DNA from 2 places in the Gracilibacillus salinarum genome. Region 2 is predicted to be linked to the other one. Evidence: predicted binding sites of a transcription regulator. Region 2 holds the regulator's gene; the other holds the start of a gene.
The links. The regulator LexA, encoded in region 2, represses DNA repair genes until DNA is damaged. The targets are predictions, from matches to a motif close to CGAACATATGTTCG.
Positions count from the first base shown of each region.

Region 1 (12,717 bases), 130 kb from region 2:
AGATGGGGAATCACGAAAAAGGTAGCAACCACAGAAGTATAGGATCACCAATCCATTTACTTCTATAGAAGCTACCAGATAATAATGAACCCAAAACATCTTCTTTGCTTGTCATTAACTATAGCTTATATTTCCAAAAACGTCAACATATAGATAGGTGAAAATTCCTTTAGCTGCAACGATTAAAACCTTTTCATCACTCGAAAAAAATGGTAATGTAGAAGGATGTGAGGTGGAAGAAATGACTGTTTTGATAGGGTTAACAGGATGGGGAGATCACCCAACTTTATATAAATCTAGTAATGAAAGAAATCAAAAATTGAAATCGTACAGTTCGCATTTTCCAGTAGTAGAAATCGACAGTTCTTTTTATGCTATTCAGTCTCAAACTAATTATCAAAAGTGGGTAGAGGAGACGCCTGATAATTTCTCCTTTGTAATAAAAGCGTTCCAAACCATAACTGGGCACGATCGAAAAAAAATAACAAATCGTGAAGCAAAAGAAATAGTAAAAGCGTTTATTACATCTATACAACCAGTAATCGAAGCAGGCAAATTAAATAGTGTGCTTTTTCAATTTCCGCCATGGTTTGATGTCCAACAACGGCATATTGAAAAACTTAAAAAAATCAGGCAATGGATGGGGGATATCCCGACTGCAATAGAATTTCGGAATCGCTCCTGGTATGAAGGTCACCAGCAAGAAACGATAGATTTCCTTAAACAATTGCAGGTAACACATACAATCTGTGACGAACCACAAGCTGGACAAGGATCGATTCCGATTGTCACCGACACAACAAATGACCGTGCGTTAATTCGTTTCCATGGGAGAAATGTCCATGGATGGAATAACCACGGTCAAGAAGATTGGCGTGCAGTTCGTTTTCTCTATCGTTACAATGAAACAGAGTTACAACAATGGGCAGAACGCATTCAATTACTTAAAAAGCAGGTGAGCGAGATTACGATTCTGTTCAATAATAATTCAGGTGGGGACGCAGCAGATAATGCTAAACAGCTGTTAACACTATTAGATATTAATTATGAAGGATTACATCCAAAACAAATAGACTTTTTTGATCTATTGTAGCTGAACCCGCTTTGCACCTAAGTATCGTGGAGACCAATAGCTGTTATCCATCTCACTGATTGCCACACCGTTGGATTCTCCGGCATGGATAAATTGGCCGTTACCAATATAAATACCAGCATGAGATGGACCTGGCTTATATGTTTGGAAGAAGACTATATCTCCAACTGCTGGCTGATCAACTGGTTTCGTAGCGTTCCACATGTCACTGACGGTACGTGGTAACGATACACCAAGCTGTTGGAATACGTATTGCAAATAACCGCTGCAATCAAATCCAGAAGTAGAGGTACCGCCCCAAACATATGGAGTTCCCATATAGTTCTTGGCAGTAGCCACAACGCCACTGACAGTAACAGTGTTTTTAGCAGGAGCCATTTTCTTTGTTGTTTTTTCTTTTTCCTCGCCTGGCTCTGAATCAGCCTTAGCAGGTTCCGTTGATTGTGCTTGCTCATTAACTACTTCTACTGCTGCGATTTGTCTTGCTTCGACCTTTTCTTCCTTTACTTCTGCTTCGATATGGTGTATTTCACGCCCTTTATCCTGCTTATAGGCTTCAATAGCTGCTTCCGTTTTCTCACCATATATTCCGTCCAGATTGGCGCGGTAATAGCCGAAGTACAATAAAGCTTCCTGTATGTGTAATACTTGCTGGCTGCTTTCTCCCATAGAGAATACAAGGTCGCTTTTTGTTAAACGTTTTTGGTAATAATGCTCTTCTTTGTCTAGTATTGCCTGAATCGTCTTTTTATCCGATTTGCCTGTCTGTTCAAGGAAGTTGTCTTGCTGAAATTTCTTTAGCGCATATTCCGTTAGAATCCCAAATTCTCCATCAACCGATGAGTCATAGTACGATAATTTTTGCAATTTATGCTGAAGCATGCGAACAGCTTCATGCTGCATACCATACTTGATGTCAGCCTGTTCTAACACATCGTTTTGCATCATTGGATAAGCATCAATATAAAAGATAAAAGGTTGGCTAAATGCAAAGCTGTATGCGACGGAGTGTTTTACTACCCGTGCCAATTGATCCTGTAACATCATAAAACCACCCCTTGCGAAATTATTACTTACGAAAAATTTATGTTAAAATGGGGGAAATATGATTTTTCGTGATGTTTGTTACGAATTTGTAATATATGTACCGAGGAAGGAAGACGACTGATGTCAAAAAGTGAACAACAATATTTAGATTTATGTAGAAAAGTATTAAAAGAAGGTACATCCAAGGAAGACCGTACCAATACCGGAACATATTCCATTTTCGGTCATCAAATGCGCTTTGATTTAGCTGAAGGATTTCCGTTATTAACAACGAAAAAAGTTCCTTTTCGTTTAATTGTCAGTGAATTACTTTGGTTTATGAAAGGCGATACGAACATCCGTTATCTGTTGCAGCATAATAATAATATTTGGAATGAATGGGCATTTAAAAATTGGATCGAAAGTAAGGATTACCAAGGTCCTGATATGGATGATTTTGGTCACCGTTCTCTAACAGATCCAGCCTTCAAGCAACAATATGATGAACAGATGGCACTATTTAAGAAGCAAATAGTAGAAGACGATCAATTCGCTGCAACATATGGTAATCTTGGGTCTGTCTACGGGAAGCAATGGAGACAGTGGCAAACATCGCAAAACGAGACGATTGATCAATTTAAAGAAGTAATAGAAGCCATCAAGCAAAATCCGTATTCAAGAAGACATATTGTTTCGGCCTGGAACCCAGAAGATGTGCCAACGATGGCATTACCGCCTTGCCATACGATGTTTCAATTCTATGTTGCAGACGGGAAGTTAAGCTGCCAGCTTTACCAGCGCAGTGGCGATATTTTCTTAGGCGTACCATTTAACATTGCAAGTTATGCATTATTAACACTTTTAGTAGCACAAGAATGTGGTTTAGAGCCAGGGGAATTCATCCATACTTTCGGTGACGCGCACATTTATTCCAACCACATGGATCAGGTGAAAGAGCAGCTATCACGTGAACCGAGAGCTTTACCTTCTGTACATATTAAGGAAGGTGTATCGTTATTTGATATCGAGCTAGAAGATATTACGTTAGAAAATTATCAACCGCACCCTGCAATTAAAGCACCGGTCGCTGTATAATGTAAGGAGGAATAACGATGATTTCACTATTATTTGCAATGGGTAGTAATCGAGTAATTGGCAAAGACAATGATTTACCTTGGCACCTGCCAAAGGACCTGAAATTTTTCAAAGATGTAACGATGAACCAAACAATCATTATGGGGCGTAAAACATTTGAATCCATGAATGGTCCACTTCCAAAAAGGGATAATATTATTGTAACAAGAGATAAGGATTATACTGCTAGAAACAGTCAGGTGATTCACTCAATTGCAGACATACAACAATTAAATGAAGAACAACCTGACAAGGAATGGTTTGTAATTGGTGGAGAGTATATCTTCGAACAAGTATTACCATTCGCCGACCGTATTTATATGACCTATATTGACGAAGCGTTTGATGGTGACACATTTTTCCCTGAATTTGATGAGTCCGACTGGCACCAGACGAAGAAAGAAAAAGGCATAAAAGACGAAAACAATAACTATGACTACTATTTCATCACGTATGATCGGAAAAATTCATAATATTTTTACCGTTAATAAAGACAAGGCATTCAAATCGTGATAAGATAAGAAATAAAGTGAGGCTGCCATCAATAAAGGATTTATGGTGAGACATTAAAGATATTTAGATCTTGATAGTAAAGGGGCGCGTATTTATGCTATCTCAAATTGGCTTTCCTGGACTGATATTGATCCTGATTATTGCTTTAATCATTTTCGGACCTAAGAAATTACCCGAAATCGGTAAAGCAACAGGGGACACGTTACGGGAATTCAAAAAATCAGCACGTGATTTGACAGATGATGAGAAAGAACAGAATGATACGGATACAACGAAGTAATCCTATAATGAGGTGAACGACATGTTATCTAATATTGGCTTTCCTGGGCTAATTTTAATATTAATCATTGCCTTAGTTATTTTTGGACCTTCTAAATTACCGGAAATCGGTAAAGCAGTGGGCAGTTCACTGCGGGAATTCAAGAAGGCAACGAATGATATCATGAATGATGACAAGGACAAATCAGAAAAATAAGAACAGCATGGTACAAACGTGGCCGGAATGTTTCGGTTACTTACATAGGAAACGTAGAATCCCTGTTTCTTTTTTGAAACAGGGATTGCCTTTGGTACACTGTCTGACGATGAAGGGACGTTGAAAATGGAGGAAGATAAATCATTACCAAATGAAAAAGAGATGGGTTATCTCGAACACTTTGCCGAATTACGAAATCGTTTATTATGGACAGCCTTTATTTTTATATTATTTTTTATCGGCGGGTTGTACTTTGTAGATGATATTCGTAATTTCTTCCTGAATGATATAGACATAACACTCAATCTCATCTCACCTGAAGAAATTATTTGGGTTATCTTTATGATTGCCTTTATTGTGGCACTTGCTGGAACATTACCTTTTCTTTGCATCCAAATATGGTTTTTTGTCAGGCCTGGTTTAACGAAGCGTGAGCAACAACTTTCGTTAATTTATATTCCAGTTGTATTTCTATTATTTTTAGCAGGACTTGCATTCGGCTACTATATTTTTATCAAACTGATCTTACCATTTGTTCTGTCGTTAAATGATGGAATGTTTGAAACGATGTTTACAGTCGAGAATTATTTCCGTTTTATTTTTCGAGTGACCTTACCATTTGCTGTATTCTTTGAAGTACCGGTAATCACGATGTTTCTAACGAGTTTAGGGATCGTTACACCTCAATTCTTATCAAAAACAAGAAAATACGGCTATTTCATTTTGGTTATTATCGGTACGATGATTTCGCCACCAGATTTTATTTTGCAAATCGTTGTGGCCATTCCGCTAATTATCCTTTATGAAATCAGTATCATGTTATCAAGAATGGTTTATCGAAAAAAACAAGACAAACATCGTGAATTCATGGAAAATGAATAAAGAGGATGGGCGAATACAATGAAATCTTTTTATCACTTTATGATGCGTTATCGGGGAAATAAACAATTAGATGATGCTAGAAAATTAGCAGACTGGATGTTTTATGAACATGATTTTCCAAAGCATTCTGCTGATTATGATGATATTAGCCGTTATTTGGAATGGCACACACCATTTCCTGAGGCGATCTCAGCATTTGACCGTCTCTGGGATAGTTATATAGAAGAAGAAAAGCCATGAGGTGATGCTCATGGCTTTTACTTATGTCGAAAGCGAAGAGAAACGATCTGATTTAACTGTAATTTTTGCTTTATCTGCTTCGTTGTTAGCAGGTCCAACTTTCTGTTTGTTACATCTGCTTTTGTAATCGTACCTGTAACCGATTTGTTCATGCTATTATCGACATAGTCTATTTCAATTTCAGCGGATGTGTGCATGGCTTCCTGAATGGTATGCTCCATCTCTGCCAAGTCCGCTTCATTTAATATGGAAGGATCTACCGAATCTTCCTCAGCAAAAAAATCTTGCAACATCTTTACGTGCTCCGGTAACATTAAAGATGCCCATTTTATATTACCTCGATCATTCATCAATGTCATCACCTCAGTATCAGTTTACACAAACAGATGTTCTATTTCAATAGACTTCGATCATTTGTTCGTGTATAATAACAAGTAAAATATGGAAAGGATGGTGCGTGTTAGGTGAAAATTATTCATACAGCAGATTGGCATTTAGGCAAAATCGTTCATGGTTTACATATGACAGAGGACCAGGGAGAGGTGTTAAGAGAGCTTATCACTATTTTGGAGAAAGAAAAGCCTGATCTTCTGATTATAGCAGGAGACTTATATGATCGTGCTGTACCTCCGCGCGAAGCAGTAGATATATTAAACGCATTCTTAACGAAGGTATCCGTTGAATTAGAGATACCGATTGTAGCGATCTCAGGGAATCATGACAGCCCAGACCGTCTTGGATTTGGTGCGAGCTTATTTCGTTCCAGACAATTATATGTAGCGACCAGGATTGAAGATATTTTTCACCCTGTTCATTTACAGGACACTGATGGTGATGTGTATGTCCATATGGTCCCATATGTCGAGCCAGAGCAAGTAAAAGCATATTTCCAGGATGACACCATCCAAACGCATCAAGCTGCTATGGAATGTATTATTGCTCAATTGAAAGAAAAGATGACAGAGCACCCGGACGCACGCCATCTACTAGTTGGCCATGCATTTATCGCAGGAGGGATGGAGTCAGAATCGGAAGAAAGATTGACCATGATTGGAGGGACTCCCTATATTGACGCAAGCCTCTTTGATGCATTCGATTACGTAGCATTAGGGCACTTACACCAGCCACAAAAAATCAAAAGTGAGTATATCCGTTACAGTGGGTCGCTAATGAAATATTCTTTTTCTGAAGCCAATCATCGTAAATCCGTTACCTTGCTCGAACTAACAAATGAGGACAAGCAATTATCGACCATCCCATTACACGCGCCAAGAGATTTACGTGTGCTGGAAGGCTATTTTCAGGATCTGCTAGATGGAAAAATTGCAGAGCCGACAGAAGATTATGTGCAGATACGCTTACTGGATGACGGACAAATTATGGATCCAGTCACAAAGCTCCGTAAGCTCTATCCGAATATTCTCCGTTTAGAGCGGAAGAATTCTTATGTTCATCAATCTTTAAAAGAACTGCAGTCCATTAAAGAGAAGCAAGAAATGACGCATGAGCAATTATTTGCTGCCTTTTATAAAGAAATCAAGAAAACAGAACTGTCTGAAGAACGTGAAACATATATAAAACAAGTCATTCATCAAGTCATGACGGACGAAAGGGGGAAATAAGATGCGCGCATTACAATTAGAAATGACAGCATTCGGTCCTTATCGCGAGAAACAGTATATCGACTTTACAGAACTGGGTGCTGAACCAATTTTTTTAATAACAGGTCCTACCGGTGCAGGAAAGACGACGATCTTTGACGCTATCTGTTTCGGTTTATATGGCAGAGCAAGCGGTGCTGATCGAGATCAGGAAGCATTTCGCAGCCATTTTGCAGAAGTTGCTGATCAAACGAACGTTCGTTTCACCTTCTTATTACACGGAAAGAAGTATCAGGTAACAAGAAGTCCCAAACAATTGAAACCAAAGTCCAGAGGAGAAGGGTACACAGAAGAAGTAGCAAGTGCCAGCTTATATATGTACAATCAGCAGGACGAATGGGAGTTACTGGTATCCAAAATTAAAGATGTGAATGAAACACTGGAACAGATGATCGGATTAGATTATGAACAATTTAAGAAAATGATCATGATTCCACAAGGAGAATTCCGTAAGTTAATTTCTGAAAATAGTAAAGAGCGGGAGGAAGTATTGCAGAAAATTTTCCGCACTTATCTTTACCGCAATATTACAGAAAAATTAAAAGAAGCATCTGCCGAATTAAAAGAGCAAATAAACAAATTACAATGGCAGCACCAGCAAGAATTGGACAAACTTCCAGAAGGCACCGTTGATGAGCAATCAGCAAGCAAGACGAAGGAACAATTAGAAGACCACCTTCTTGCAACGGATAAACAGATAGAAAATGGTAACCACCAATTAGAACAAATGACAGAGGAATTAACAAAGCTGCAGGAAAAATACTATCAGCAAAAACAATTAGTAGACTATTTTACCGAATATGAACAATTGCAGCTTAAACAAAAGCGATTAGCCGAAATAGAACCTGAAATAAAACAAAGAACAGAAAGACTGGAATTAGCGAAGACCGCGGATAAGATAAAACCAGTTGAAACATTATTACAAACACGAAAACAAGAATGGCAGCAACAATTGAATGCACTAACCACTGTTAAGCAGCAATTAGACACAAATCAGTCTCGGTATACACAAATCAAAGAATCCTATCAGCAGGAACAAAAAAACGAGCCAGAGCGGGAATCATTACAATTTCAGTTGAAAGAGCAACAACAACTGTTGGGCAAAATGGATGAATTCGAAACCATTTCTCAAAAACGTCATAAGCTTGATCAACAGCGACAACAGATAACGCAAGAACTAACCGATTCCGAGAAAAAAGTTGCAGAACTTGAAAAACTGAGAGATGAAAATTACCGTCTAAAAGATGCGATACATGAGACATCAGCAGGATTGCAAAAAATAGAGCATCAATTAGAACGGAATGTCCGTCAAGCTCAGGAAATACAAGAGTTAAAGACTGAGTATCAGCAGCTGCAACTTTTAAGAAAAGATTATCAGCAATATCAGCGTGTACAGCAAAAATTACAGGAGAAGGTTAATGAACAGACCACCCATTGTAATCAATTGGAACAAGAACGAAAAGATCACATTGCCAGTGATCTAGCTGCATCTTTAGCGGCTGGAGAGGCCTGTCCGGTTTGCGGATCACAGCACCACCCATCACCAGCCGCTAATAGTCAGCAAGAAATTTCGGAAGAACAACTGGAGATTGAGAAGAAACAGTTAACAGATGTGCAGAACCAGGCGAACGATATGCAAATGAAACTATTGCAAATAAAGGAACAAGGCGAGGGAAAACGCCAAATTGTGAATCGTTTGTTAAGTACGATCGGAGCAGAAACAACACAAGAAATAACGCAGGCAGAATTGCAGAAACTCGAACAACAAATAATGGAAGATCTGCGCGACAGGAGACAAGCTCACAAGCAAGCATATGCAACGTGGCAGCAGCAACAGCAGAAGGAGAAACAGATGTCCAGTAGATTAGCAGATTATACGCAGATCAAGCAAAATACTGTCGACCTTCAAAATAAGCAGAAACAGTTAGAGAGCGATTATCAACAAGTTCATGCTAAATACGCTCAACTATTGGAGCAATTACCCCATGATATTAACTCAGCTAAAGCATTTAAACAGCAAGTGAAACAGTTAGAAGAAACCTTACAAAGTATGCAGAGCAAGTGGAAACAAGTACAAGCGGACTATGAACAAGCATTAGCAGATAAACATAAACAAGAGACCAAATATAACGAGGCGGTTGCTTATAATCAGCAATTAGAAGAGAAATACAAAGAACAGCAGTCCGTTTGGCAGCAAACGCTAGCAGACTATCATTTTGATAACGAAGCAAGCTATAAAGAAGCTTTACTTGCAACAGATAAACAACTACAAATGGAGCAAGACATAAACCATTTTTATGAACAAAAGAATGTACAGGCAAATCGGCTAAATAGCTTGGAAGAATGGATCCGTGAGCGTGAAAAACCAGACCTTGAAGTTATACGTGAACAAATGGCGACAATGCAACTGCAAAAGGATGAACATTCCAAGCATATGCAGTCCATTGAATTGTATCGGAACCAGCTTATTGATATCATTCGGAGAACGAATAAACTGACAGCGGAAATGGAAGGATTGAATAAGGATTATTATCATATCGGGGAATTAGCGGATCTTGCTAGAGGAGATAATACAGCAAGATTATCATTTGAACGATTTGTATTGTCGACTTTCCTAGACGAAATTCTGTTGCAAGCGAATATAAGGCTAGATAAGATGTCCGATCACCGTTATCAGTTAATTCGAAGTGAAGAATTAGCAAAACGAGGAGCGCAGAGCGGATTGGATCTCGAAGTGCTCGACCATTATACAGGTAAAAAGAGATCGGTCAAGACTTTATCGGGTGGGGAAGGCTTTAAAGCATCTCTGAGCTTAGCATTAGGTATGGCAGATATTGTTCAATCCTATGCAGGCGGCGTTCAGTTGGATACATTATTCATTGATGAGGGATTTGGAACATTAGACGAAATATCACTTGAGCAAGCAATTGCCTGCTTGAAAGACTTGCAACGTGATCACCGCGTTATTGGCGTCATTTCCCATGTAGCGCAATTAAAAGAGGAAATTAAGGCGAAACTAATTGTCGAATCCTCACCGGAAGGCTCCACTGCAAGTTTTAAAATCGACTAATATCATGTTTTTTCATAGCCTAACAACGGTTCATCGTGTATATATTGTCAAAACATGCGCTTGCCCAGGAAATAGTGTGCTCACCAATTAATCTGTTTTTATACACGAGAGGTAAAAGAGACTTGATCATCATCAAGTCTCTTTTGTTGTTGTGTTTGGATAGCATCCATTGCAACATATCTCGAAAAAATGATCACAGCCTATAACAAGATGATGATAGTCACATATACTGTATTACGAAATGATATCGAAAAGGAGGATGTTTATGTTTCGTCCACCAAACCAACCACCGCAATTTCCTATGCAACAAATGCCACCAGGTGGCGGTGGCTATTTTCCTGGATTTCAATCAAGAGGACCAATGCCGCCGATGCCTAATCAAGTTAATAACCCAAGCGGATTACAAGGCCTGTTACAACGTTTCTTGCCTTCCCAAGCGTCATCTGCATCACAAATCTCCAACTTGGCATCAAATGCAGGAGCTGGCAGCGGGAGTAATTTAATGGGAACATTAAATAATGTACAGCAAGTATTGAAAGTGGCTCAACAAGCAACACCTTTAATAAAAGAATACGGACCTATGATCAAAAATGCCCCGAAACTTATCAATATGATGAAAGCACTAAGCGAAATTAATGATGATGAAGATGAAGAATCAACAGATTTAGCGGTTGATACCCAAGCGGATGAAGATGATGAACTTGATATCACCGGATCAAGAGATGAACGCAGACAATCAAATGCGAACAGAAAGCGAACAACAGCAAAATCACAACCAAAGTTATTTATTTAAATAACGATAGGCTTAAAACAGACCACTTGCATTTTTAAGATTCTAGGAGCAAAATGAAAGTAGAATCGATCGAACAGGAGGCTTTAACATGGCAGAGAAATCAAGTGAAAAAGCAATTTTTGCAGGTGGCTGTTTTTGGTGTATGGTGCAGCCATTTGATGAACAACCGGGAATTCTGCAAGTTGTTTCTGGTTATACAGGAGGAGACAAGCCCAATCCAACATACGAAGAAGTTTGCACAAATACAACAGGTCATCGTGAAGCAGTCGAGATTACGTATGATCCCAACATATATTCTTATCAGAAGCTGTTAGAACTTTTCTGGCAACAGATAGATCCCACAGATCCTGGCGGTCAATTTAATGATCGTGGTGAATCTTACAAGACGGCGATTTATTATACCAATGAAAAACAAAAAGAACTAGCGGAACAATCAAAACAAGCATTAGAAGCAAGTGGCAAATTTAATCAGCCAATTGTGACAGATATTCTGCCAGCCAAACCATTCTACCCAGCAGAGGAAAAGCATCAGGATTACTACAAAAAACAAAACTTTCACTATCAGCTTTATAAAAAAGGGTCAGGACGAGCGGATTTTATCAAAAAGCACTGGGGCAAACATTATTCCAAAGATGAATTAAAAAAAATTCTATCACCAGTTCAATATCATGTAACGCAAGAAAATGGAACAGAGCGTCCATTTCAGAATGAGTACTGGAATAACGAGCAGGAAGGGCTATATGTTGATGTTGTAAGTGGTGAACCATTATTCTCCTCAAAGGATCAATACGATGCAGGTTGTGGTTGGCCAAGCTTTACTAAACCGTTAAATCGCCATTCGATTAACGAGAATATGGATACTTCCCATGGCATGCGTAGAATAGAAGTAAGAAGTGACCATGCAGATTCACATCTGGGGCACGTATTTGATGATGGTCCAATGGATAAAGGTGGTATGCGGTATTGTATTAATTCTGCAGCATTGCGGTTTATACCGAAAGATCAATTAAAGAACGAGGGACTGGAAGAGTTCCTGCCATTATTCGAATAGCTTCCCGTGTACCGACGGGGAGTTTTCTTTACTAGAAGGTTGATAATATTGTACAAACAACTTATCTCATTATTGATCATGTATTTACTAGCATTTCTTGGAGCAGTCCTATTGTATTTCGCGCACATCCCATTGCCGTGGATACTAGGACCGTTACTGATTATTTTCATTTATAACACTGTCACCCCGATAACATTAAGCCAGAATAAGTGGTTATTAAATATCAGTTTCCTATTCACCGGCTGTCAAATAGGTGCTACGTTCACGACAGAAACATTAGAAGAAGTAATTCCTTATTTCATCCCTTTCTTTATTATTACCGTTTTACTAATTTATGCATGCATGAAAAGCGGTGAAATACTAGCTAATTATGCCGGTATTAGCAAAACAACAGGTGTTTTAGGGAGCATACCAGGCGGATTGTCCGTAATGGTTGAAATGAGTGATTCACTAAAAGCAAATACAGGTCTTGTTGCAATCTTTCATACGATCCGCTTGATGGCAGTCTTAATGATTGTCCCTTTATTAGCATCATTCATGTTCACGCATACGGACTCAGCAGCTATGACATCTGAGCGATTAGCATTTAACGGTTGGACTGCGTTACTCTATGGTGTTCTGTTTGTTTTAGCCTACATATTGCGTCTCAAAATACCAGCACCGTTCGTACTTGTACCGATGTTAGTCATCGCTTGCTTCAAAGTCAGTGGTGTTGAGGTAGGAGATGTCCCGGTTAGTTTATATCATTTTGCACAAGTATCGATTGGTATCCACTTAGG
Region 1 is NZ_CP095071.1:534,670-547,386, reverse strand. Features, by position in the region: gene MUN87_RS02705 (DUF72 domain-containing protein) at 242-1,093, shown strand; gene MUN87_RS02700 (C40 family peptidase) at 1,085-2,140, opposite strand; gene MUN87_RS02695 (thymidylate synthase) at 2,261-3,214, shown strand; gene MUN87_RS02690 (dihydrofolate reductase) at 3,232-3,726, shown strand; gene tatA (twin-arginine translocase TatA/TatE family subunit) at 3,861-4,046, shown strand; gene tatA (twin-arginine translocase TatA/TatE family subunit) at 4,068-4,241, shown strand; gene tatC (twin-arginine translocase subunit TatC) at 4,368-5,123, shown strand; gene MUN87_RS02670 (YozE family protein) at 5,142-5,363, shown strand; gene MUN87_RS02665 (YolD-like family protein) at 5,381-5,713, opposite strand; gene MUN87_RS02660 (exonuclease SbcCD subunit D) at 5,828-6,985, shown strand; gene MUN87_RS02655 (AAA family ATPase) at 6,987-10,094, shown strand; gene vrrA (VrrA/YqfQ family protein) at 10,360-10,887, shown strand; gene msrB (peptide-methionine (R)-S-oxide reductase MsrB) at 10,976-11,938, shown strand; gene MUN87_RS02640 (AbrB family transcriptional regulator) at 11,987-12,717, shown strand, end outside.
Region 1: MUN87_RS02665 (YolD-like family protein) is a predicted target of LexA. The motif match lies at 5,771-5,784, and genes of this name have one in related genera.

Region 2 (12,717 bases):
TGGTCAGATTGCTTTGGAAAAAAAGGAGCATGCAATTACGCAGGAAACCCTTATACAAGGGTATATCATGGCAACACCAAAAAGAGACCATAAATTTTTACGAAAAAAACTGAAAGAAAAAGAAATTGACGTCACCCCATACGAGCAGTTTTTTCAATACTCCCCTGAAGATTACCAAAACAAAAAATACGCAGCAAAGACACGTTAATCACCTGATTACGTGTCTTTGCTGCGTAAAAATTAACGATCACTTGATATTGTCAGTACAATGGTCATAGCAACCCCAATTACCGTCAAATACACTCCCAAATCAAAAAAGAGAGCAGTGGCTAATTCCATTTCACCGAAAATCGGGAAGTGGAAATACCCAAATGTTTGACTTAAAAAAGGCTCTCCAAATAAGAAGGAACCGACAGCTGTTGCAATTGCTATTATTAAGCCGATTGCTAACACCGTACGATAATTAAAAGGCAACACTTTATTAACCGCACGCTCACCATATGCCATGTACATCAGCACAATAGCAGCAGAAGTCATTAACCCACCAAGGAAACCTCCGCCTGGCGCATTATGTCCTGCCAAAAATAAATTGACTGCAAATCCAAATAAGATAAATGAAATTAACACAGTCATTGTTCTAAAAATCAAATCATTTTTCTCTGCCATACTACACCTCCAGCTGAACGCATAATACTAAAAGCCTTGAAAACCGAAAAACCCGGACAGAAAGGATGTTAATTTTGTCATAAGATCAAAGAACAAAAAGAATCCCATGAATATCATCACAGATCCACCTATTTTTACAAGCTTCGGGCCATTTTGGCGTATCCATTTCATTTTACCAATAAAGAAGGCAAGAATAAAGAATGGAATTGCAAAACCGAGTGAATAAGCGGACATTAAGATCATCCCTAATTCTGTATCAGTTGCTGCGAGTGAAATCACTGCCATTAAAATTGGACCAGTACAAGGTGTCCACCCTAACGAGAATGCCATCCCGATAATATAGGAACCGAAAAATCCTGCAGGTCTGTTTTTAAAATGAAATTTTCTCTCTTTCATTAAGAAATCAAAATTTAATGCGCCAACAATTACCAGCCCAAAGAATACAATTAAAATGGCACCAACCTGTCGAATCAGATCATCCCATCTTGTCAGAAATTCCCCGACGAAACTTGTCGTGAAACCGAGCAGGATAAATACACTTGAAAAGCCAATTAAAAAGAATAAAGTATGTAAAACGCTTTTATAATTGAACATAGCTTTTTCTTCTTTAATATCATTTACACTCATGCCAGTAATATAAGATAAAAATGCTGGATAAAGTGGTAATACACAGGGTGAAATAAAAGATAAAAACCCTGCTCCAAAGGCAATAAAAATATTTACTTCACTCAATCTCTCCCCCCAATCCTCTATCTCCCTATAAATATAATAAAACCCTTGCTTAAATGAAGCAAGGATTCTAATTCGACAATTATGTTACAATGCGTGTTTATTTATTATCCATCTGATTGTTCATTGAACGCATCATTTGTTTAATTTTCTTTTGTGACGGTTTTTGTCCCATCTGCATCATCATTGTACGCAACATTTGTTCGTTAATAGGTGGGTTTTTCTTTAAATAGTTCATCATGTATTTTCTTGCGATAAAAAAGCCTAACGCTACCCCAGCAATCAGACAAGCAATCGCAATCAATACGACCCAGATTGTACTCATTCGCTAGTTTCCTCCTTCAACATATCTCTTATACAGTATAGTAAAAACTATCTAATAATACAAGCACTTGTTTCACGTTTATGTAAACATTGGTTCAATCAATTGTTATGCTATATTTCCGGGACTTACTATTAAAAAAACATCAAGTGCCTAAAAGCTACCTGATAAAAAATGGGACGAGGATCAGCTCCATCGTCCCATTTCGCTTCAATAATTAGAATAATTCGTTCACGTGATTGACAACATTCTCTACAGTGAAGCCATATTCTTCAATAATTTTATTTCCATTTGCAGACGCACCAAAGCGATCGATTGAAATAATCTTACCTTCGATACCTACATAACGCTCCCAGCCTAATGATGAAGCCATTTCGACTGCAACACGTTTCGATACTGCACTTGGTAATACAGATTCTTTGTAAGTAGCATCCTGCTTATCAAAGCGATCCCATGAAGGAATGCTGACAACACTTACGTCTTTTCCTTCTTCTTTCAATTGTTTTTGTGCTTTTACAGCTAGCTGAACTTCAGAACCTGTCGCTACAAGAATGGCATCCGGTGTTTCTTTAGAAGCTGGACTTACAACATATCCACCTTTTTTCACACCTTCGTATGCTTTTTCAGCAGTACCATCTAGTGTTGGCAAGTTTTGACGAGTTAAGACTAATGCGGTCGGCTGGGATGTTGATTCAATCGCTAGTCTCCATGCAGCCTGCACTTCGTTTCCGTCTGCTGGACGGATAACGGAAAGATTTGGCATCGCACGGAAAGCGGCTAATTGTTCAACCGGTTCGTGAGTTGGTCCATCTTCTCCGACAGCAATGGAATCGTGTGTTAATACATACGTTACAGGTAGGTTTTGGATGGCTGATAAACGAACAGCCGGACGCAGGTAGTCACTAAATACAAAGAATGTACCACCGAACACTTTTAATCCGCCATGTAGCGCCATACCATTTAACGCTGCCGCCATCGCGAATTCGCGTACACCGAACCAAATATTACGGTTTTCTGGTGTTGCCGCAGAGAAATCTCCAGCATCTTTCAAGTTTGTTTTGTTAGAGCCTGCTAAATCGGCACTACCACCGAATAAAGTTGGAACTGATTTGGCAATAGCATTTAACACTTCACCTGATGTAGCACGTGTTGCCGCTTCATCTTTTCCAGCTTCATATACTGGTAATTCTTTTTCCCAACCTTCAGGTAATCTCTTATTGATCGCGTCATCTAATTCTGTAGCTAATTCAGGATGCGCATTTTTATAAGCGTCGAATAGTTCGTTCCATTTCTGCTCTTTCTCTTTACCATTGTCAACAATTTTTGTTTGGAAATCTTGGTAAACTTCTTCTGGTACATGGAATGCTTCGTGTTCCCAGCTATAGAATTCTTTTGTTAAGGCAACTTCTTCCGCACCTAGTGCTGCACCGTGTGAAGCTGCAGATCCTGATTTGTTTGGAGAACCATAGCCAATTACGGTCTTCACTTCGATTAAAGTCGGCTGATCTGTATTTTGTTTTGCTTCAGCAATCGCATTAGAGATCGCTTTCGTATCATTACCATCTTCCACACGAATTACTTGCCAGCCGTATGCTTTGAAACGATCTTCGACATTTTCCGAGAATGATTTATTCAATTCACCATCTAAAGAAATATCGTTTGAATCGTATAATGCAATAAGTTTGCCAAGCTTCAGATGACCTGCTAATGATGCAGTCTCATGAGAAACACCTTCCATTAAATCACCGTCACTAACAATTGCATAAGTGTGATGATCTACCATGTTATAGTTATCTTTGTTGTATTTAGCTGATAGATGTTTCTCGGCCATTGCCATACCAACACTCATAGCAATACCTTGTCCTAATGGTCCGGTCGTTGCTTCTACACCATCTGTATGATGAACTTCCGGGTGTCCTGGAGTTCTTGAATCCCATTGGCGGAATCCTTTAAGGTCTTCGATCGTTACATCATAACCAGATAAATGAAGTAAGCTATAAAGTAACATCGAACCGTGACCTGCAGAAAGAACGAAACGGTCTCTGTTAAACCATTTAGAACTTTTTGGGTTATGGTTCATATGCTCGGTCCAAAGTGTGTATGCCATTGGAGCAGCACCCATTGGTAAGCCCGGGTGTCCGGAATTTGCTTGTTCAATTGCGTCTATCGACAATGTTCTAATTGAATTAATAGACAATTGTTCAGTTTGGTTTGACATGATTTTTCCCCTTTCAATATCCAAAAAATATGTACGCACATCTATAATCCTATAACGAAATACGCTATATGACAAGTATATTAAAGTTAAAACACTTTAATTTTCGTTAGAATTATCAGTTTTTTTTAATGAAATTCAACTTGTATGGTCACTATTTTACAAGTAGTTAAAGAAGAAGTTACCGTTACTTCTTCTTTAACTGCTTTAATTTTTCTGGAGTAACGTCATCACCATTCGGATCAACTACCGTCATTCCTTTTAGTTGGTTTTTAAAAGATTTTCTTACATTTTTTAAATATGCCTCTCGTAAATCCTTTTGTTCTTTTTTTTCTTCTTCTGTTAAACCTTCTGATTTAGATTTTTTCGACAACTCATTTATACGAGCTATTTTATCTTGGGAAAGCATACTATTTACACCTCGATTTCTTTTCCATCATTTTTATTCAAACATGCATGCATGTATTTTACCACGAAAAAAGAGTATACATAACTTGTATACCCTCTCTCTATTTTAATCTTCCTTGATAGACTTTTCAAGTGATTGATATTCCTGATAACGCCGATGGACCGTTGCTTTCGACACATTGTATCCCATTCCTCGCAGGATAGATGCAATTTCTTGAAAGGTCAGATTATTTCGCTTCAGCCGTTTCACTTCTTCGATCGGAAATTGTTTGCGTTCTCTTCCTTTCGCAAGGTGTTGATTGGACAGGTTCTCCGCTGGATTAAATCCGTTATCAACAGCTTTTCTCATGCCCCGTTTTATTTTGGCGTTATGTAATTTGCGTTGGTATTCTTCCACAATCGAGACGATTTGCAACACCATTGAATCCCCTTCTGACAGTTGTAATTCACCATTCTGCGCTAAACAATAAATGGACACATCTAACCGTTGAAGCTGGTGCAGTAAGGCGATCTTCGTATTCCCTCGCCCTAATCTCGTTTCATCCTGAATGAGTAACGTATCTGCTGAGCTGCTTTGAAAGGCCTCCAGCATAGCAAAAATGCCTTCTCTTTCGATTTCATACCCACTCTGCTTCTCTTCTATTACTTGTACGATCTCCATCTCATATCGGGATGCAAAATATCGCAACTCTTCCTGTTGCCGTTTCAGTGAGGTTTCTTGTGAGTCTTTATTTGTACTTACCCGACAATAAATAATGGCTTTGGACATAATACGTACACCTACAATTCTACAAGTTTGTTACTGCTGAAAAATAAAAAAATGCAATTCCTAGTATAAATGCTACCAAATAAAAAATGTCAACTTTCGATATATTTTTTAACAACTTGCATCCCTCCCAGAACCTTTGTTCGTACCTTCATTATACACGAACAGGTGTTCATGTCAACTCTTTTTTTCGAACGAATGTTTGTAATGCTATATCATATATGCTATACTTTGATTAATAAATACTACGTGTTAGGAGATTGAAATATGACAAATCTATCAAAGCGACAAGAGGAGATTTTAGCTTATATTAAAGAACAAGTAGAGTTAAAAGGATATCCACCCTCTGTTCGCGAGATTGGAGAGGCAGTCGGTCTAGCATCAAGCTCAACGGTACATGGACATCTAGCGCGATTAGAGAAGAAAGGATACATTCGCCGAGACCCTACGAAACCAAGAGCAATAGAAGTATTGCCACAAGATGGCGATTTAGAAATTCCTAAGACAGAAGCTACCTTTGCTCCCGTAATCGGTAAGGTAACAGCAGGACTTCCGATTACAGCAGTAGAAAATATTGAAGAATACATCCCTATTCCACATAACGAAATGCACGCAAGCGAACAGTTGTTTGTATTGATTATTGAAGGGGACAGTATGATTGAAGCAGGTATTCTCAATGGAGACAAAGTCATTGTCAAACAGCAGAATACAGCTGAAAACGGCGATATCGTTGTAGCCATGACAGATGAAAGTGAAGCAACGGTAAAACGTTTCTTCAAGGAAAAGGATCATATTCGACTGCAGCCTGAGAACGCGACAATGGATGCGTTAATCTACGATAATGTCAGCATTCTTGGTAGAGTAGTTGGCTTGTACCGCAGCTTATAATAGATTCAAAAAAGCCTTTGGTGAAAATGCCGAGGGCTTTCCTACTCAAAATAATCCTTCTACTCTTTTTTGTTAAAATTTATATTTTTTTCTTTTATTGGTTTGAAGCCTAGTGAAATAGGTAATATAAGTAGCAAAACCTTCTTTCAATTCCAGACATTGGATGCCGACACATCAACTATTTCCACATCACAGCTTACTTACTCCATTTATGACAACTATCTTAATTTCAGTAAATCTAGTAAACTTTTTCAACCTAATCACATACTGTATAGAGAGAGGGTAAACTTTAGAGGAGTGAATAAAATATGGTACAAAACAAGGTTCACTTAATTCCTTATACGATTCAATCGATTGAGGATTCCAAAAATGAGACCCCTGAAGGCGTTCAACTAGTACAGGCTCCCGCCTTATGGGAGAAAGGTTTTGAAGGAGAAGATATCGTCGTTGCGGTGATAGACACCGGAATTGAATCGGATCATCCAGACTTTAAGGAGCAAATTATTGGCGGACGAAATTTCACAAGTGACTATAGTGGAGACCAAGACAACTTTGAAGACAATAACGGGCATGGAACACACGTATCCGGAACTATTGCAGCAAGCCTTAATGGCAATGGGGTTGTAGGCGTTGCGCCAAAAGCTAAAATATTAAGTCTAAAGGCTTTATCGGGCGAAGGTTCAGGGGAATACGAATGGATTATTAACGCAATTAACTATGCAGTTGATTGGCGTGGACCAAATAATGAACGTGCAAGGGTCATCTCCATGTCTTTAGGTGGACCGAATGATATCCCTGAGATGCATGAAGCCATTCAAAACGCAATAAATCATGATGTATCTGTCGTTGTCGCTTCAGGTAATGAAGGGGATGGAAATCAGGAAACTCCAGAATATGCTTATCCAGGAGCTTATAACGAAGTCATTAGTGTAGGTGCTGTTAACTTAGACTTAGAGCTTGCTCCCTTTTCGAATACGAATAACGAGGTAGATCTTATAGCGCCAGGAGTAGATATATTATCTACTTATTTAGATAGTAAATTTGCTAAATTATCAGGAACGTCTATGGCCGCTCCACATGTAGCAGGTGCACTCGCATTAATCATTAATTTAAGCGAAAAAGAATTCCAAAGATCTGTTATTGAATCAGAGGTATATGCTCAACTTATCAGACGTACCCTTCCACTTGCATTTCAAAAAAGTGCCGAGGGTAATGGCTTTCTTATGCTGAATCTAGTTGACCAATTAGATAGAATCAATGCTCCCCATGTAAAGGAAACAAATAGAACTTCAAAGAATTAAACAATCATTTTCCAAGCAACAATGGTAACATCAGTTCCGGTAGGATGCTAGCACCTACCTTTCTATCCATTTCTTATGTCATAAAGAAAGGGGAAAATCATGAACAAATTGGAAAGTGAAAAATTAAGTCACACGCTAATGAAATTAAAGGTTAATCAAAACAAAAATAAAAATACAAACGAATACTATGACAAAGAAGAAGATTTACGTCTTATCAAGGCATATTACCAGCACATTAACTTTGATAAAAAAAACTCCCCCAACTTATATGAGCAACTAAACCATTTAACGACAAGCACACATGAAAACCAACTACCCTATAATTCCGAAACACGCGACTACCTTTATTCAACAGTCGACCTTCATTTGGATGGCAACCTGAAAAGTATCTATTCAGGAAACCACAAAGATCCTGAACAAACCATAAAAGAAGATCATGAAGCAGTACAAATTAGAAAACAAGCGTTTCAAAATTTGGCAAGCAATAAAACGAAAGATGATAATACTTGGATAAAAACAGTAGCTAAAATTGAACGCCAAAACATGTTTAATTGTGAACATGTTGTTCCTCAGTCATGGTTTGATGAAGATAATCCAATGAGAGGTGATCTGCATCATCTTTTCACATGCGATAAAACATGTAACTCGACCAGATCTAATTACCCTTATGTAGATTTCGAGGACTACACACCAGAGATGAATATTGAAACAATAAAAACACAATGCGGAAAATACGATGAAGAAAAGTTTGAACCTGAAAGCGGAAAAGGTGTGGTTGCCAGAGCGACATTATACTTCTTAATTAGATATCCTGGGATAGTTAGTCAATACAACGATAAGGATATTGACACCCTGCTAAACTGGCATCAAACTTTCGAAGTATCCATTTACGAAAAACACCGTAACAAAGAAATCTACCATATTCAGAAGAATAGAAATCCACTTATTGATTTTCCAGAATACGCGGACAAAATTAATTTTAAGCTAGGTAGAGATTGTCCTTAACACACGTTAAAAGCCTTCTCGCTTTCTCTACATTTTTAACATGTAATAAGATCGTTCTCGTAGGAGAACGATCCTATTTTGCGTTAACAAAGGCAGTATGGCAAAATGGTAATTTTGATATAGATTATCTGCTTAGCAAAGCTCCGGAAATAGGCTCCGCGTCCTGCGGGCACGGAGTGGTTGGCCGAAGCGGTATTCCAGCACATGAATCATTTCAAAATTATCACTAAGCAGCTAACATAAACCATATTATAAGTACTCATTTTCTTGTTCGGCATGATTACTTCTATGACTGTACTTATAGACTTTAAGCTTATAAAACAAGAATGCTAAGTTTTTCAAATATGGATAGATAAATCATTTTATGGTAAAAGATTAAGATATATAAATAGAAAAACCCCGACACCAACAGTGCCAAGGGTTTCTGCTTATTAATAAGACTGGATATATTGTTCTCTTTCCCAAGGGTGTACTTGCGTACGGACTACATTTTAATAGGAAGAAACTCGGTATATTTATATTAAATGCTTGATAAATTAGCATTTTAAATTATTGATTAAATCAAATAATGTCACCTTTTTTCAAAATTCGTGGGTGGCTCGTGGGTGTTTCGTGGGTGTAAAAATAGCGACAAATTTACGTATCCGTACAGGTTTATACTTTTACAATTAGCACCTACCGAATAGTAGGTGCTAAGCTTTTATTCAAAATTAATGTCATAGTCTAGTTTTTCGGCTATTGTTTCATAAGTGTCCATTTCCTCAACATAGGAAAACACAACCCTTAGATTTTTAATATCAGAATCTTTTAATATATAACCCTGTACATATTCTTTTTTTACATTACCTAGATATTCACCATCAACGAAATTCCCTAAAAACTCTTCACTAGCCGCCTCTATTTGTTGCTTATTGTCTGTAACAATACTATCTATCCCGTAAAAAATTATGTCCTTATCGCTAGTATTTTCTACAATCATTCGAATTTGAAGAAAATCAAATTCATCATCTGTGACATCTCCAAAACGAGATGCTTGATTCACTATATTACTTGGAATATCAGACCATTTTAAAATTTTTGCATTTACAAAGTTTATTTCTAAAGGACCATGCTCTATCGTTTCATTGATATTGGCTATTTTAAGTAATTCAACTTTACCGTGTTGATCTTCAGAAATATCTCCTACTTCTGTCAGTCTCCCTTCTTGTTCAATATCTTCTTGGGTTCTGGCGTTTTCAGTTTCTTTATTCTCGTCTTCTTCCTCATTACCAGTATCGTTTGCTTCTTCTCCTGTTTCGACTTCTTCACTTTGACTTTGATCATCAGCTTCAACCTCACCACTCGTATTATCACTAGAACAAGCTACAACAAATAACAGTAATAAAATCAATATGTACTTCTTCAATTTGATCTCCCCCTAGTCTTTTATAAACATTCTAGCATTATTTTCCTATATGTAAAGATGACTAAATATTATAAAAGGCACCTGCATTTTAAGTAGGTGCCTTTTAGTTTAACTTCTTCTAAGTATATTTGGAAAATCACGTTTTGCAGAAGGTTCAAATTCATCTACATGAAATTTCCCAGCTTTTATATCATACATATTATCTAGAATATAGTTTCGTAGTCCATCATCTCTCAAATGCTCTACATCCTCTTCAAAACAGAAGAAGTTTTTCTTCAATTGATGATCATATACCTTTATTAATATTGAATAATCTTCAACATCTACCGTTGTCTTTATTTCTAATTTAATTTTTACATCTACCATATGTTTACTCTCCTTTTCCAACACGACATATTTACTATTTCGACAAAAATTAGAATTTCCCTTCCATAAAATTCAATTTGCGTCTTTTTTGTTATCAGGTATATAATAAGAACAAACGTTCTTGTGATGAGGTGAAAAAAAGATGAGGAATATAAGTGAAGAAGAATATAAAATTGGATCACGTTATTTATTTTTATCTATGGCCATACAAGTAATACAGAAGGATTTAGAAAAATTACGCAGCCAAACTATCTTCAAGATCAACGAACCGTATATAAGATTGCTTGAAACAATCGAGAAAAAAGCCATTGAGGAAAGACGTAAGTTAAAGATAAGAATTAGCCAGGAAAAAATCGCTGTGCTGGAAACTAATCAGACAGATACATTTACAGAATACACCTTTTATTGTAAAGGCAAAGAAGAAAAACGAAATTATTTTAAGCCAGCTATTCGTAAGAAAGTGTTAGTTATTTTAGAGGAGTATTTTGAGAAGGCTGAAATGAAGGAATAGTCCTTACCATTCAAAACTATATTGGACAGTAAGGACTTAATCTTAAAGATAATTAATTCATTATAAATTTTCTGGATGCTGCTTCATGGCTTTCTCATCCCATTCCGAAGTTTTTAATCCTGTACCATACATTACCATTTTTCTAATAGAATTTATATAAAACGAAATTAAGATAAATCCAAGCAACGTCTGCAAATTAGCAAACTGCAGAAAAAGCTGAGCATACTTAGGGGATTCCTCGGCTAACTGAGTTATCGGCATACCCTGCCCCAAAGCTAAAAAGTAGTTCATGCCTATTTGCACAACTGATACAACTAAAAAAAGGCCTAATAAACTTATTAATACTATTGCTTTAGAAATAGGAGAATAATCAATACCTGGCAACCTGAATCTTTTACCAATTGAGTAAATACACTCAGTTAATGCTAAGAATATAAGTAATATTACAATAATCCAAAAAGGAATACTAAAAACAGCAGTAACAATATTTCCTATTATTGCCCAAAACGACAAATGCTTTATGTCTTTAAACATGTCATTTTCAATTTGTTCTTTTGCAAGAAGAGTAGATTCTTTAAAAAAAGGTTGAGAAAGAAACATGGTAGCAACCACCTTACTATAGGGCTTTTTACTAACTTTATGCTCCCTTACATTGTTTATATTCCCTTTTTCTGCTTTTTTACTCCCGATTCCATCTGAAAAATCAAACTCATTAATTATCTCTATGTATTCTACTTTCGAGGTTATCATTTCTGACATTGCCGAAGGGGATATCCTTTTAATCTTTGAGCTTCTTTTTTTATTTTTATGCAAACGTCTAGGATGAATAGTTTGTAGTTTACCATCGTTCTCTACAGTAAATCGTTCTTTATAATCCACTGCCACCTCACTCAAACTAATCCCCCTCCTCCATGTCTTGTATATAAATTAAATTACTTCCTATAACTTCATCATTGTACTCAATATAAAACTCATAAAACCCTTCTGTCTCTACAGGGAAGTTCTTGAATTTAAATTGACCTTCTATAAAAGTCTTTTTCTTTTCACTTGGAGCAAATTGTTGTTTAATTTTATCTCCTATTTTTTTACCTTTAGGACTTTTAAAGTGGAAATAAAAATGTCTATTATCCCTTTCTTGTAAATTATACTCTAATCCTACAATAACTAAGAATTCCAATTTTTTAGGAAAACTGTCAAATGTTAAAACGTCAAAAACATTATGATATGTATTGGTTCCATCATCATGCATGGTTATATCTTTGCAAAATGTAATGTTGTTTACTTTAGCATACCCCATTAGATCACTTCCATAATTTATGTATTATTAATAGAATAATGGAAAAAGCATCCGCTTGTCTAGTCATAAACAAAAAAAATAGTCATAAAGTTTCATTACTAATCCCCCAAAAAGCACATGATGTTGCTTTGATGTTACTCTCAACTTTGATCAAAAGATCAATAACGCCAAGACCAGATTGCCATGAAATATAAGTTTGTTTGGTGATTTATGGGATCATACAATGATGAGTCTTAATAAGAATCTTCCATATTTGAAATGATGTCGATGCTGTTCGTAAAGGTAAGGTCGGTAACGTGTTGAGCTGGTAAAGCTTCAAGTAGCTTAATGAGGAAATTGTTTGAATAAATTGGAATAAGGACTTATCCTAATTCTAGAAATAACAGGATAAAAACCAGAATACGAGATGGGAGTTTTTTCTCCCTCTCCGTTTTTTATAGCACTAACAAAAAATCCCACCACTAATATGTGATGGGTGTTGGAGAGTGTGGTCATAGTTCTTCTCTAGCTTTTTTAATATTCTCTTTACAATTAAATTAATCCAGAAGATAATAGCCACAGAAAGAAAACTGTAAGAAATCCAGCATTCACCCGAAGTGAAAAATACTTACTTTCAAAATACATCCTTATTCCACCTTTCTCCATTTATTAGACATAAAAAAGAGAAGGTTTAATAATTGTTGCAAAATCCACAACATTTATTGTATTATAATATCAAATGATATTATAAAAAATGAGTTGGCAATTAACATTGATACCTGGGGAGGTCCTGTTAATTAAAGCCTTCTCTTTTTTTATGTATATATAGATTTTAAATGATAAAATTATTTTTGACAAT
Region 2 is NZ_CP095071.1:400,439-413,155, reverse strand. Features, by position in the region: gene MUN87_RS02080 (DUF2621 family protein) at 1-208, shown strand, start outside; gene MUN87_RS02075 (Na(+)/H(+) antiporter subunit B) at 241-666, opposite strand; gene MUN87_RS02070 (cytochrome c biogenesis CcdA family protein) at 694-1,398, opposite strand; gene MUN87_RS02065 (YneF family protein) at 1,496-1,720, opposite strand; gene tkt (transketolase) at 1,935-3,935, opposite strand; gene MUN87_RS02055 (DUF896 domain-containing protein) at 4,120-4,341, opposite strand; gene MUN87_RS02050 (YneB family resolvase-like protein) at 4,447-5,109, opposite strand; gene lexA (transcriptional repressor LexA) at 5,374-5,994, shown strand; gene MUN87_RS02040 (S8 family peptidase) at 6,303-7,295, shown strand; gene MUN87_RS02035 (endonuclease I family protein) at 7,395-8,300, shown strand; gene MUN87_RS02030 (hypothetical protein) at 9,001-9,705, opposite strand; gene MUN87_RS02025 (hypothetical protein) at 9,814-10,071, opposite strand; gene MUN87_RS02020 (YhjD family protein) at 10,214-10,582, shown strand; gene MUN87_RS02015 (hypothetical protein) at 10,643-11,476, opposite strand; gene MUN87_RS02010 (DUF6941 family protein) at 11,478-11,879, opposite strand.